3 regions of the Pontibacter sp. CAU 1760 genome follow, and region 1 is predicted to be linked to each of the others. Evidence: riboswitches for the same ligand, from Rfam matches in the RefSeq annotation. Region 1 holds a riboswitch; each other region holds the start of a gene.
The links. Region 1 has a riboswitch for S-adenosylmethionine ahead of ACXYMU_RS06230 (phosphoadenylyl-sulfate reductase). Riboswitches for the same ligand answer to the same signal wherever they lie in the genome.

Region 2: it holds a riboswitch for S-adenosylmethionine, as region 1 does, so the genes downstream of both, metH (methionine synthase) here and ACXYMU_RS06230 (phosphoadenylyl-sulfate reductase) in region 1, are expected to answer to the same signal.
Region 3: it holds a riboswitch for S-adenosylmethionine, as region 1 does, so the genes downstream of both, ACXYMU_RS18190 (O-acetylhomoserine aminocarboxypropyltransferase/cysteine synthase family protein) here and ACXYMU_RS06230 (phosphoadenylyl-sulfate reductase) in region 1, are expected to answer to the same signal.

The regions. Positions count from the first base shown of each region.
Region 1 is NZ_JBTLRL010000003.1:362,848-367,205, reverse strand. Features, by position in the region: gene ACXYMU_RS06235 (hypothetical protein) at 287-838, shown strand; SAM riboswitch class I at 1,083-1,186, shown strand; gene ACXYMU_RS06230 (phosphoadenylyl-sulfate reductase) at 1,525-2,244, shown strand; gene cysD (sulfate adenylyltransferase subunit CysD) at 2,327-3,235, shown strand; gene ACXYMU_RS06220 (sulfate adenylyltransferase subunit 1) at 3,237-4,358, shown strand, end outside.
Region 2 is NZ_JBTLRL010000007.1:10,602-14,959, reverse strand. Features, by position in the region: gene ACXYMU_RS11205 (ribonucleoside-diphosphate reductase small subunit) at 1-698, opposite strand, end outside; gene rplU (50S ribosomal protein L21) at 1,320-1,631, shown strand; gene rpmA (50S ribosomal protein L27) at 1,701-1,970, shown strand; SAM riboswitch class I at 2,281-2,388, shown strand; gene metH (methionine synthase) at 2,440-4,358, shown strand, end outside.
Region 3 is NZ_JBTLRL010000016.1:21,272-25,629, reverse strand. Features, by position in the region: gene ACXYMU_RS18195 (phosphoribosylaminoimidazolesuccinocarboxamide synthase) at 1-928, opposite strand, end outside; SAM riboswitch class I at 1,383-1,490, shown strand; gene ACXYMU_RS18190 (O-acetylhomoserine aminocarboxypropyltransferase/cysteine synthase family protein) at 1,752-3,077, shown strand; gene metX (homoserine O-acetyltransferase MetX) at 3,090-4,142, shown strand.

The DNA of each region.
Region 1 (4,358 bases):
CTAATACCCTTGAGAGCGTTATCCTTTGATGGGCTTTGGGTGCGGGCGAACCTGAAGATTTTGCAAGGGTAAATTCGTACCACAGGTCCAGTTAATGCGTCACAGACGCGAAGCTGTTGCAAAACACAGGTTTAAGAACTTACTTTAGACAAGAGCCCTATTTATTCGCGCACATGTAACCTTGCCCTTACAATACAACCCCTGCCACCGTAAGACCGTTTTTGATTCTTCACGCATTGTGCAGAGGACACCATACCCAGCTAACCCCCTAACCAACATTCAAACGATGCAACTGTCCCCCGAATTCAAGAAAGCGATCAGCAGCCTGCCGGATACAGAAAAGGACAAACTCCTTTTCCGGTTACTGAAAAAGGACGATGCCCTCTGCCAACGGCTACAGTATGAATTGGTAGAGCAAGGTGATACGTTGCAGGAACGACGCGAGCAACTGATGGCCGCTATCAACACGCAGGCGGAATTTGACCCATACTCGCCCGGATACCTGATGATGGACATGCGCGTCCTGAATGCTGAGATTACACGCCATGTAAAATACACAAAGGACAAGGAAGGGGAAATACAACTGACTCTGCTCCTGCTGCGTCGTTTCCTGCAAGCCCACCATGCGTTTATCGTGGCGCATCTTTACCGCGCCCAAACGCTGCAGGATTACCTGATCAAGCGCATGCAGTTTGTGCTGCAGAAGCTAAGCAATGTACATGAGGATTTTTACATTGAGTATGCAGAGGACGTTAATTACATTTTGCAGCAGCTACACGAACGCATCGCACCACCCCAGGCAGCCAAGGCAAAGCTACCGAAGCACTGGCCAGTCTAAGGCATCATTCAGCCAGTTCCATTCTCCTGCATACATTCATTTTACCTGATTGGGCTGGGCCGGCATGTTGTGTTTATACCTGCCGTAAGTGGCTCCGTTGAACTTTCCGCATAGCAGGATGTTATACTAGCCGGTGACAACCCGAAAAAGGGTTGTGAATATATTTTCACCTGCCCATTAGGCATTTAACAAAATATTACACTAAATTTGTAATTCTAATACCAATTGACTTAACCGTCAGTCAAATTTATAAAGAAGAGGCGAGAGAATAGGCTCCGTGACCCTCTGGCAACCACCCGACCGGGAAGGTGCCAAATCCTATCCTGCTGCGGCAGGAACATATAAATTGAATAAGACAATGCAAACAACAATCAACACCACCTCCTTTGTTTTACACGGCCCTACTGCCGAGTCAATGCCTGCTTTCACCAAAGCCAATTGTTGTTGTTGCTGTTTTATGCAGTGCTAACAAGCCGATCTGAGATTTCAGTTAACGCGCTTAAGCACTCCGCCCTACCCTGCGGCTCTCCCTCATTTTTCATAAGCTGATTTTTTTGAGTAAATTGCGCATCATTAATTTGCGTAGTTCTCAACAAACTAAAACAATCCTTATTAAAACACGCGGCATTCGGGAGCCTTTCTTGTTTTTTTTGTAAGATAATCTCTATAGAATTTATAGTAAATACATGAGCCAAACAGTAGCTTTAGAAACCCAGGTGCCGGCTTTGCTTGCCCAGTTAGAAGGCAAGAGCATTGTAGAGAGCCTTACCTTGCTAGCTGCCGAGTTTGAGGGCCAGATTGCCTTCTCCTCTAGCCTGGGCATCGAGGACCAACTCATCACCCATTTTATTTTTGAGCACAACCTCCCGGTCCGGGTTTTCTCGCTGGACACAGGGCGCCTATTCAACGAGACGTATAACCTGCTGCACAAAACCAACGAGCACTACGGCAAGAAGATTGAGGTTTTCTTCCCGCGCCACGAGGCGGTTGAGCAACTGGTATCAGAGAAAGGCACGCTCAGCTTTTACAACTCCGTCGAGAACCGCAAAGAGTGCTGCTACATCCGGAAGGTAGAACCCCTGAAGCGGGCTTTGCAGGGCGTAAAGCTTTGGATCACGGGCATCCGGGCAGAGCAGTCTGATGCCCGCCAGGACCTGAAGCTGCTGGAGTATGATCCGGGCTTCCAGATGATTAAATACAACCCGCTCCTCGACTGGACTTTTGAAGGTGTGCGCGAAGCGGTAAAGGAACTGCACATCCCTTATAACCCCTTGCACGACAAAGGCTTTGTGAGCATCGGCTGCGCGCCCTGCACACGCGCTGTGGCCCCGGGCGAGGACTTCCGGGCTGGCCGCTGGTGGTGGGAAAGCAACAGCAAGAAAGAGTGCGGCTTGCACGCACGATAATTATGAATTACGAATTCCGAGTTACGAATCAGGAGTTGAAGCATGTTCACTCTTTAACCTTCTAACTCTCTAACTTATAAAGATGACAAAGAGATATCTAGATTACCTCGACCAGTTGGAGGCAGAAGCCATCCACATCATGCGCGAGGTAGCTGGCCAGTTTCAGAAACCGGCACTCCTTTTTTCAGGCGGAAAAGACTCGATTACCCTGGTGCGCCTGGCCGAGAAGGCATTCCGCCCTGGCAAGTTCCCATTCCCGCTCGTGCACATCGATACGGGGCACAACTTTCCGGAGGCAATCAGTTACCGTGACCAGTTGGCTGAGAAATTGGGTGAAAAACTGGTGGTGCGCCACGTGGAGGACACCATCAAAAAGCAGAACCTCTCGGAGCCAACCGGCCGCTATGCCAGCCGTAACGGCCTGCAAACCTATACCCTGCTCGAAACGATCGAGGAGTTTGGCTTTGACTGCTGCATTGGTGGCGCACGCCGTGACGAGGAGAAAGCCCGTGCCAAGGAGCGCATCTTCTCGGTGCGTGACGAGTTTGGCCAGTGGGACCCCAAACGCCAGCGCCCGGAACTGTGGAACATCTATAACGGCCGCATCTCTTTGGGCGAGAACGTACGCGCCTTCCCGATCAGTAACTGGACGGAGCTGGATGTATGGAACTACATCAAGCGCGAAGAAATAGAGTTGCCCAACATCTACTTCACGCACGAGCGCGAGTGCCTGGTGCGCGACGGAAAGCTAATGGCTACCTCCAGTTTCATTCACCGCGACCCGGAAGAGGAGATTGTCACCCGTCAGGTACGTTTCCGCACCGTGGGCGACATGACCTGTACTGCTGCCGTAGAGTCGGTGGCTTACGACATCGACAGTGTGATCGCTGAGATCGTGGAATCAAAGATAAGTGAGCGCGGCGCTACCCGCATTGATGATAAACTATCGGAAACCGCTATGGAAGACCGTAAAAAAGGAGGATACTTTTAAGATGGATATATTAAGATTTATTACTGCAGGTAGCGTAGATGATGGAAAGAGCACGCTGATAGGCCGTTTGCTGTACGACACCAAGCAGATTTACATCGACCAGCTCGAGGCAATCGAGAGCTCGGGCCGCGTGAACGAGGACGGGCAGGTGGACCTGTCGCTGCTGACGGATGGCCTGAAGGCCGAGCGCGAGCAGGGCATCACGATTGACGTAGCGTACAAGTACTTCAACACGCCGAAGCGCAAGTTCATCATCGCGGACGCGCCGGGCCATATCCAGTATACCCGCAACATGGTGACAGGTGCCTCCAACTCCAACCTGGCCATCATTCTGGTGGATGCCCGCCACGGGGTGCAGGAGCAGACGCGCCGCCACTCCATCATCTCCTCGCTGCTGGGCATCCCGCACCTGGTGATCTGCATCAATAAAATGGACCTGGTGGGCTTTGATGAGGAAGTATACAACCGCATTGTAGAGGATTATAAGCAGTTCTCGAAGAAGCTGACGTCTAAGGACATCACGTTTATACCGGTGAGCGCCCTGAAAGGCGACAACATCGTGGACCGTTCCGGCTCGATGGACTGGTACCAGGGCCCGAGCCTGCTGGAGCACCTGGAGCAGGTGCCCGTGTCGCAGGACTTTAACCTGGAGGATTCCCGCTTCCCGGTACAGTACGTTATCCGGCCTCATACCCACGAGCACCACGACTACCGTGGCTATGCGGGCAAAGTGATCAGCGGCATCTACCGCAAAGGCGACAAAGTGGTGGTATTGCCTTCAGGCCAGACCTCTACGGTGAAATCTGTTGAACTGGGGGGCAAGGAGATCGAGGAAGCTTTTGCGCCGCAATCGGTGGTACTGCAGCTCGAGGACGACGTGGACATCAGCCGTGGCGACGTGATTGTGAAGCAGGAAGAAGACCTGGATGTAACCAAAGAGTTTGAGGCGCTGGTATGCTGGATGAACAGCAAGGCCCTGAAGCCGGGCGCTAAACTGTTGCTCCGCCATAACTCCACCGAAACCCGTGCCGTGATCCGTGAGATACAGTACAAAGTAGATGTAAACTCGCTCGACAAAATAGAAGATGTAGACCAGGTGCAGCTAAACGACATCTGCCGTGTG
Region 2 (4,358 bases), on a different contig from region 1:
TCGATGCTAACTGCGTCGCGGATGATTTCCTGCACGCGTGCCTCAGGCAGTTTGTTCACCAGCATCTTATAAAGCAGGCAGGCAAAGTCGCAATGCAATCCTTCATCGCGGCTGATGAGCTCGTTCGAGAAGGTTAAGCCCGGCATCAGGCCACGCTTTTTCATCCAGAAGATAGAGCAGAAAGAACCAGAGAAGAAAATGCCTTCCACCGCTGCAAAAGCGATCAGGCGCTCTGCAAAGTTCTCGCTCTCGATCCACTTCAAGGCCCACTCGCCTTTTCTGCCTACCGCCGGAACGGTCTCGAGTGCATTGAACAGGTGGTCTTTCTCGCTTTGCTTTTTTACGTAGGTATCAATCAGCAACGAGTAGGTTTCTGAGTGAATGTTCTCCATCATGATTTGGAAGCCATAGAAGCAACGCGCCTCCGGAATCTGCACCTCGTTCATGAAGTTCACGGCCAGGTTCTCGTTCACGATGCCGTCAGAGGCCGCAAAGAAAGCCAGCACGTGGCTAATGAAGTGGCGCTCGCCGTCGTTCAGGTTCTCCCAGTCTTTCAGGTCCTGACCCAGGTCTATCTCTTCGGCGGTCCAGAAGCTGGCTTCTGCCTTCTTATACATTTGCCAAACCTCATCATTCTGAATCGGAAACAAAACGAAGCGGTTGGGATTCTCTTTCAGTATTGGCTCCATATCATTCATAATATATTGTGTTAAGTTTGTTGAAGAGCATTTGCCCTCAGAACATATGACCGGATGAATATGTTTAGCGAAAGCTTTACCGGCGATTATCTAGACTTCAAATATAGAGAATTGAACTTGAAATGCGGGGTTAAAGTTGTTCAATTTATGCACATCCTCTCAGTTGAAAGCCTGGGCCGTTTTTAGCCTAAATTCACATAGTTATCCACACTGCCAGCCGTCTATATAATCAACCTAAAATATTGAAATGTATGTATATAGCCTGCCTGGGAGGGGTTTTGGCAGTTGTAAATGTGTGTAACTCTGTGGATAGCAACACAAGAGTAAAGGAAAGCTAAAAGCGCACATATCTGCGCAGCGCCGACCCCTTGAGATACAAATTTTGGTGCAATTTGTGGAAAATCATAAGAATCCTGTTTGAGTGTAAATCATTGGTGTGTAACTGGTTGCGAGCGTTATTCACAAGCATGTAGATTTGTGTCGGAGATATCAACAAAGTTATCCACGGATGTGGGTAATGTTTGGGTGCAATGCACGAACAATTTGTGGCACAAGCCGTTGCATTTATTGAATAAGTGCCGTACCTTTGCGCACTAAACTTTTAAATATACATTGAAGCTGATGTACGCAATTGTAGAAATCGCAGGTCAACAGACCAAAGTAGAGAGCGGCAAGTTCATCTACGCTAACAAGCTTTCCGGCAATGAGGGTGACGCCGTTGAGTTCGCCAATGTTCTTCTTACTGATGATAACGGCACTGTTACTTTGGGTGCTCCTTTCGTAGAAGGTGTGAAGGTGGTAGGTAAAATCCTTACCAGCACTGTGAAAGGCGACAAAGTGATCGTTTTCAAAAAGAAGAGAAGAAAAGGATACAAGAAGAAGAATGGCCACCGCCAGCACTTCACCAAGGTCCTGATCGAGAGCATTGGATAAGCAGTAAGAAGAAATTAACGTGAAAACTCTTCGGGATCAGTCCTCTGACCCGGATTAAATTTTAAGAAAATGGCACACAAAAAAGGAGCAGGTAGTTCTAATAACGGCCGCGAGTCGCATTCTAAACGACTTGGTGTTAAAATTTACGGTGGCCAGGATATCATCGCTGGTAACATCATTGTAAGACAAAGAGGCACTGCCCACCACCCAAGCACAAACGTGGGTATGGGTAAAGACCACACGCTTTTCGCCCTGACGGACGGTATCGTTCAGTTCAGAAAAGGAAAGAAGAACCGTTCTTACGTTTCTGTACTTCCTAAGGTAGAGGCAGAAGCTTAGTAACAACATTGCACTGCCTCGGCAGTCAGGGAAAGGGATGCGCAAGCGTCCCTTTTCTTGTTTATGCTGATCTGCAAAAGACTTTCAAAAGCCGGAATAGCCTTCTTGTGTACTCTCAGGCTTTTTGCTGCCTGATCCTGCAGAAGCTGCACAACCAAAGGGAAGCACACTGTCATAGAACAAGACCAAGGCCTGTCTGAGGTCAAATACCAGGCAGCAAAACGCTCCTGTCATTTCGATTTTGTTAAGCAACGTGACATTTTATAGCAACTTAATTCGTTTTTGTGCGGATATAGTGTTAATTTGCAGCTTCTTATCAAGAAAGACCGAGGGATAGGGCCCTACGACGTCTTAGCAACCTTGTAACAGCTTGGTGCTAATTCCCTTCCGGAGCATATGTGGCCGGAGAAGATAAGATTGAACCCCTCCCGCAGGTGTCCTTCTTGATAAGCCGAACGCAGACAGACTTATGAGAAGAAAGACGACACCGACAATGACAAATCACCCCATACATACACTATTAAAAGAGCGTGTGCTCGTGCTGGATGGCGCCATGGGCACCATGATTCAGCGTTACGAACTGACAGAAGCTGATTTCCGTGGTGAGCGCTTTGCCAACCACCCCAGCGACCTGAAAGGCAACAACGACCTGCTCTCTATTACCCGCCCCGATATCATCAAAGCCATACATGCCGAGTACCTGGAGGCAGGTGCCGACATCGTGGAAACCAATACCTTTAGCGGCACCAGCATCGCTATGGCCGATTACCATTTGGAGGAACTGGTGTATGAGCTGAACTATGAGTCGGCGAGGTTAGCACGCGAGGCAGCAGACGAGATAGAGGCGCGTATACCGAACCGTCCGCGTTTTGTAGCCGGTGCTATTGGCCCGACAAACCGCACGGCTTCCCTATCGCCAGATGTGAACAACCCCGGCTACCGCGCCATTACTTTCGACCAACTGGTGGAGGCGTATTATGAGCAGGTGCGCGGTCTGGTAGATGGCGGCGCGGATTTGCTGCTGGTGGAAACCGTATTCGACACGCTGAACTGTAAAGCGGCGCTTTTTGCCATCCAGCAGTTTGTGCAGGACGGCGGCAAGGAACTGCCCATCATGGTGTCCGGTACCATTACCGATGCCAGCGGCCGCACCTTGTCTGGCCAAACGGTGGAGGCCTTCTGGAACTCCATCTCGCATGCGCCTATCCTGAGCATCGGCTTTAACTGTGCGCTGGGTGCCCGCCAACTTAAAACACACATCCAGGAGCTTTCCCGCATCTCTAATTCCTATATCAGTGCCTACCCGAACGCCGGACTGCCGAACGCCTTTGGTGGCTACGACGAAACCGCGCAGCAAATGGGTGCTGTGGTGGAAGAATACCTGAAAGAAGGCCTGGTCAATATATTAGGCGGTTGTTGCGGTACCACACCGATGCACGTAAAGGTCATCTCAGACTTGGCGCAGCGGTATAAGCCACATGTGCCGTCAGAAGTGGCCCCTTATCCGCGCTACAGCGGCCTGGAGCCGCTCACCGTAACGCCGGAATCACTTTTCATCAACGTGGGGGAGCGCACCAACGTAACCGGTTCCAAGAAATTCTCCCGCCTGATTGTGGAAGGCAAGTTTGAGGAGGCTTTGTCGGTGGCGCAGCAGCAGGTAGAGGGCGGCGCGCAGATCATCGACGTAAATATGGACGAAGGTATGCTGGACTCTGAGGAGGCCATGACCAACTTCCTCAACCTGATTGCCTCAGAGCCTGAGATCTCCAAACTGCCCATCATGATCGACTCCTCGAAGTGGAGCGTAATCGAGGCGGGGCTGAAATGTGTGCAGGGCAAGTCAATCGTTAATTCTATCTCGCTGAAAGAAGGCGAAGAAAGCTTTATAACCCTGGCGCGCAAGGTACACCAGTATGGCGCAGCGGTGGTGGTGATGGCGTTTGATGAGCAGGGGCAGGCAGATACCTTTGCGCGGAGAATCGAGATCTGTGAGCGGTCTTACCGCATTCTGGTGGATGAAGTAGGCTTCCCGCCACAGGACATCATTTTCGACCCGAACATCCTGGCTATTGCCACCGGCATCGAGGAGCACAACAACTATGCCGTGGATTATATCGAAACGGTAAAGTGGATCAAGGCTAACCTGCCGCACGCCCTCATCAGCGGTGGCGTGAGCAACCTGTCGTTCTCGTTCCGGGGCAACGACGCCGTGCGCGAGGCCATGCATACCGTGTTCCTGTATTACGCCGTGCAGGCAGGCATGGACATGGGCATCGTGAATGCCGGTATGCTGGGTTTGTATGACGAGATACCGGTAGAACTGCGCGACCTGATCGAGGATGTGGTTTTTAACCGCCACCCGGATGCTACCGAAAAGCTGGTGACTTA
Region 3 (4,358 bases), on a different contig from region 1:
TATTGTTAAGAACCTGCTTCTCGATGCGAGCCAACACGTTTTCGTATGTGTTTTTCTTGAAATCCTGCCCCGTGAACACCTCAAACAACTCGATGTAACGTGCTGAAATACCTGCAACAATTTCATCAGTCATTTCTGGTACTTGCTGGCCCTCCTTCCCCTGAAAACCGTTTTCAATCAGCCACTGCCGCACAAATTCCTTTGACAACTGGCGCTGCGACTCCCCTTTGTCCTGCCGCTCCTGGTAGCCTTCGCTGTAAAAGTAGCGGGACGAGTCGGGGGTATGAATTTCGTCGATCAGGTATATCTTGTCATGGTGCTTGCCAAACTCATATTTGGTATCAACCAATATCAGTCCGCGTTGTTTTGCAAGTTCTGTGCCGCGGGCAAAAAGCGCCCGCGTATACTGCTCTAATATAATATAATCCTGCTCTGAAACAAGGCCTTTCGCCAAAATTTCTTCTCTGGAAATATCCTCGTCGTGGCCTTCATCTGCTTTTGTGGTCGGCGTGATGATAGGCTCCGGAAGTTTGTCGTTCTCGCGCAGCCTGTCTGGCAAGCTGACGCCGCACACGCTGCGCTTGCCGGCCTTGTATTCGCGCCAGGCGTGGCCAGCCAGGTAGCCCCTGATCACCATCTCCACTTTATAAGGCTCGCAACGGTAGCCAATGGTCACGTTAGGGTCCGGCGTAGAGAGTACCCAGTTAGGCACAATGTCTGCCGTGGCCGCCAGGTTGAGGCTGGCAATCTGGTTCAGCACCTGCCCTTTGTAAGGTATGGCGCGTGGCAGTACCACATCGAATGCTGAAATACGGTCGGTGGCAACAATGGCCAGTTGTTCGTCGAAATAGTATACGTCGCGCACCTTGCCTTTGTAAAATCCGGTCTGTCCGGGAAAAGAGAAGTTGGTTTCTTTGATTGCCTCCATCGAGTGAGTGTTTTTGATAGACGGGTAAAGGTAATTATATTTTATGGGCAAGGAAACAAATATGTCTTCACATTCCACAAGCTATACTGCAGGCTTTTGTAACGTCATCAAGCATAGGTTAAGATACTACCTAAATATATACAAAGTTTTATATTTATACACCTATAAATTGTACTTTATATTGAATATGTGTTTGTACATATAAATGATGTGCTTTTGATTATGCGTGTACAGGAGGAGTACCGGGCATAATTATCAGCTCGGCTTTTTTGATTTACTAATGCCTCGAAATTGAAATTTTGCAGACAGTGCTATGCCCATGATCCGATGAACTTGGTAACGTAAGAGAGGTAGGGTGTATTATGAAATTCATTATAAAAAGGCTGATTAATTTGGAATTGTTTATTCAGCGCCTTATAATTGCAACATCAAGTCAAATATCCCTTCGGATTTTGATTTATAAAGAAGAGTGGAGAGACAGGCTCTGTGAAACTCTAGCAACCTAACTACCGCGGTTAAGGTGCTAATTCCTGATTCCGGAACATCCGGATGAATATAAATTGATACGAATATGAAAAGGGAAATCCATTCTTCGCATTACTTATTCTCGTCTATACCCGCAGCCAGGCCAGGGCTTGCCTGTTTTGCTGCCCCTGTTTGGTACGCTGCCATGCCCATGCGCAACTTGCCGGGCTGTTGTTGCTAATTCAGGCAAGACCTCCATCATTTACCGCGGCAACAAAACGATTGCCGTCACTACGTACCCACGCACATCGCGTTTACCGAATCTAAATTGTAATCCACAACCCAAAACTGAACAACCATGTCACAGCCATTACACTTCGAAACACTGCAGTTGCACGCCGGCCAGGAAGTTGATCCTACCACACAGTCGCGCGCCGTACCGATTTACCAGACCACCTCTTTCACCTTTAAGGACGCGGAGCATGGGGCTAACCTGTTTGCCCTGAAAGAGTTCGGAAACATTTATACCCGGATCATGAACCCGACCACGGATGTGTTTGAGAAGCGCGTGGCGGCACTGGAAGGAGGCGTAGCGGCAGTGGCAGTGGCATCGGGGCAGGCAGCGCAGTTTATTGCGCTCAACAACATTGTAGCTGCCGGAGACAACTTTTTGAGCACCAGGTTTTTGTATGGCGGCACTTATAACCAGTTTAAGGTGTCGTTTAAGCGCTTGGGTGTGGAAGTGCGGTTTGCGGAGAACGACGAGGTAGCAAGCTACGAGCAGTTGATTGACGAAAAGACCAAAGCCATCTATGTCGAGACAATTGGCAACCCGCGTTTTAATATTCCGGATTTTGAGGCGATAGCCGCTTTGGCGCGCAAGCACGACCTGCCACTGGTAGTTGACAATACCTTCGGTGCGGGCGGTTACCTTTTCCGCCCGCTGGAGCACGGCGCGAATGTGGTGGTAGAATCCGCTACCAAGTGGATTGGCGGCCACGGTACCAGCATCGGTGGTGTGATCGTGGACGGTGGTAACTTTAACTGGGGCAACGGAAAGTTTCCGCAGTTCTCTGAGCCATCGGAAGGATACCACGGCATGAAATTCTGGGAAGTATTCGGATCAGACGGCCCATTCGGTAACATCGCCTTTGCCATACGTGCCCGCGTAGAGGGTTTGCGCGACTTCGGTCCGGCCTTAAGCCCCTTCAACTCCTTCCTGTTATTGCAGGGCCTCGAAACGCTATCCCTGCGCGTGGACAGAACAGTAGAGAACGCGCTGGCTTTAGCTCAGTGGCTGGAGCAGCATGAGTTGGTGGAGTCGGTGAACTATCCTGGCCTGGAGAGCAGCAAGTACCACACGCTCGCCAAAAAATACCTGAAGCGGGGTTTCGGCGGCGTACTTTCCTTTAAACTGAAAGGTGAGCAGCACCAGGCAGAAACGTTTGTGAATAGCCTTCAACTGGTTAGCCACCTGGCCAACGTAGGCGACGCCAAGACACTGATCATCCATCCGGCCTCCACCACCCATCAGCAGCTTTCCGGTGAGGAGCAGTTAAGCGCAGGAGTAGAGCCAACATTGCTGCGCGTATCTGCAGGCATCGAGCACCTCGACGATATCAAAGCGGATTTTGAACAAGCTTTTGCCAAGGTAAAAGAGAAGCAGCCCGAGCCAGCTGCCTAATTATTATAGACTATGCCAACACAGCACATATTTGAGTACGATCATACATTTGAGCTAGAGTCGGGGAGGAAACTTCCCGGCTTTCAGCTTGCCTATAGCACATACGGCCAACTAAACCCGCAGCGTGATAACATTGTGTGGGTATGCCATGCCTTAACGGGGAATTCGGATTTTACCGACTGGTGGTGCGACCTGTTTGGCGAGGGAAAGCTTTATGATCCGCAGGACTGGTTTGTGATCTGTGCCAACACTTTAGGCGGGTGCTACGGCTCTACAGGCCCGTTGAGCATTAACCCGGAAACAGGAACACCTTATTACCATACCTTCCCACAGCTGACGAACCGCGACGTGGTGGCTGCTTTTGAGCTGCTACGGCAGGAACTCGGGTTTGAGCAGGTCCATACCCTCATTGGCGGCTCTTTGGGCGGACAGCAGGCGCTGGAGTGGGCCTTGCAGAGTCCGGAAGTGTTCGAGCGGCTGGTGCACGTAGCTTCTAACGCGAGGCATTCACCGTGGGGCATCGCCTTCAACGAAACCCAGCGGATGGCTATCCGGCAAGACCCGAGCTGGGAGACCGATACGGACACAGCTGGCTTGGAAGGATTAAAGACGGCCCGCGCCATTGCCATGCTTTCTTACAGGCATTACGATACCTACCTGGCCACCCAGCAGGAGCCCGGCAACAGCATCACTGATAATTTCAGGGCATCGAGCTACCAGGTACATCAAGGCGAAAAGCTCTCGAAGCGCTTTAACGCTTATACATACTGGCTGTTGTCCAAAGCCATGGACTCGCATCATGTCGGTCGTGACCGCGGAGGGTTGGAAAAAGCCTTAAGCCAGCTCAAAGCACGCAGCCTTTTTGTTGGGGTTGAATCGGATTTGTTGTTCCCGGTAGAAGAGCAGCGTTTCCTGCATGAGCACGTGCGTGGCTCCACTTTTCACTTGATTCGGTCGAACTACGGCCACGATGGATTTCTGGTAGAGTTCGAGCAGTTGAAAGACGCTATTGCCCAGTTCTACCAGGACGCGGAGCAAATTGAAGCGGTAAGGTATGAGCACTAGTAAGTAATAGCGTTGAACCTGGAATGATAGCTAAGTAGGAAGGCTGCGAATTGGAGGTATCAAAGACTGGGTGGGTCGGTAAAATGATCTAAGCACAGAACCACATTAAATTTAAGTACAGAATACTTAGTTTTAGGGTCAACCAGCTGAGCTTTAATTGTTTATGTTTGAGGGGTAAGCTCTGTGTCTTGACTCAGAACATTTCATTAGAAATGG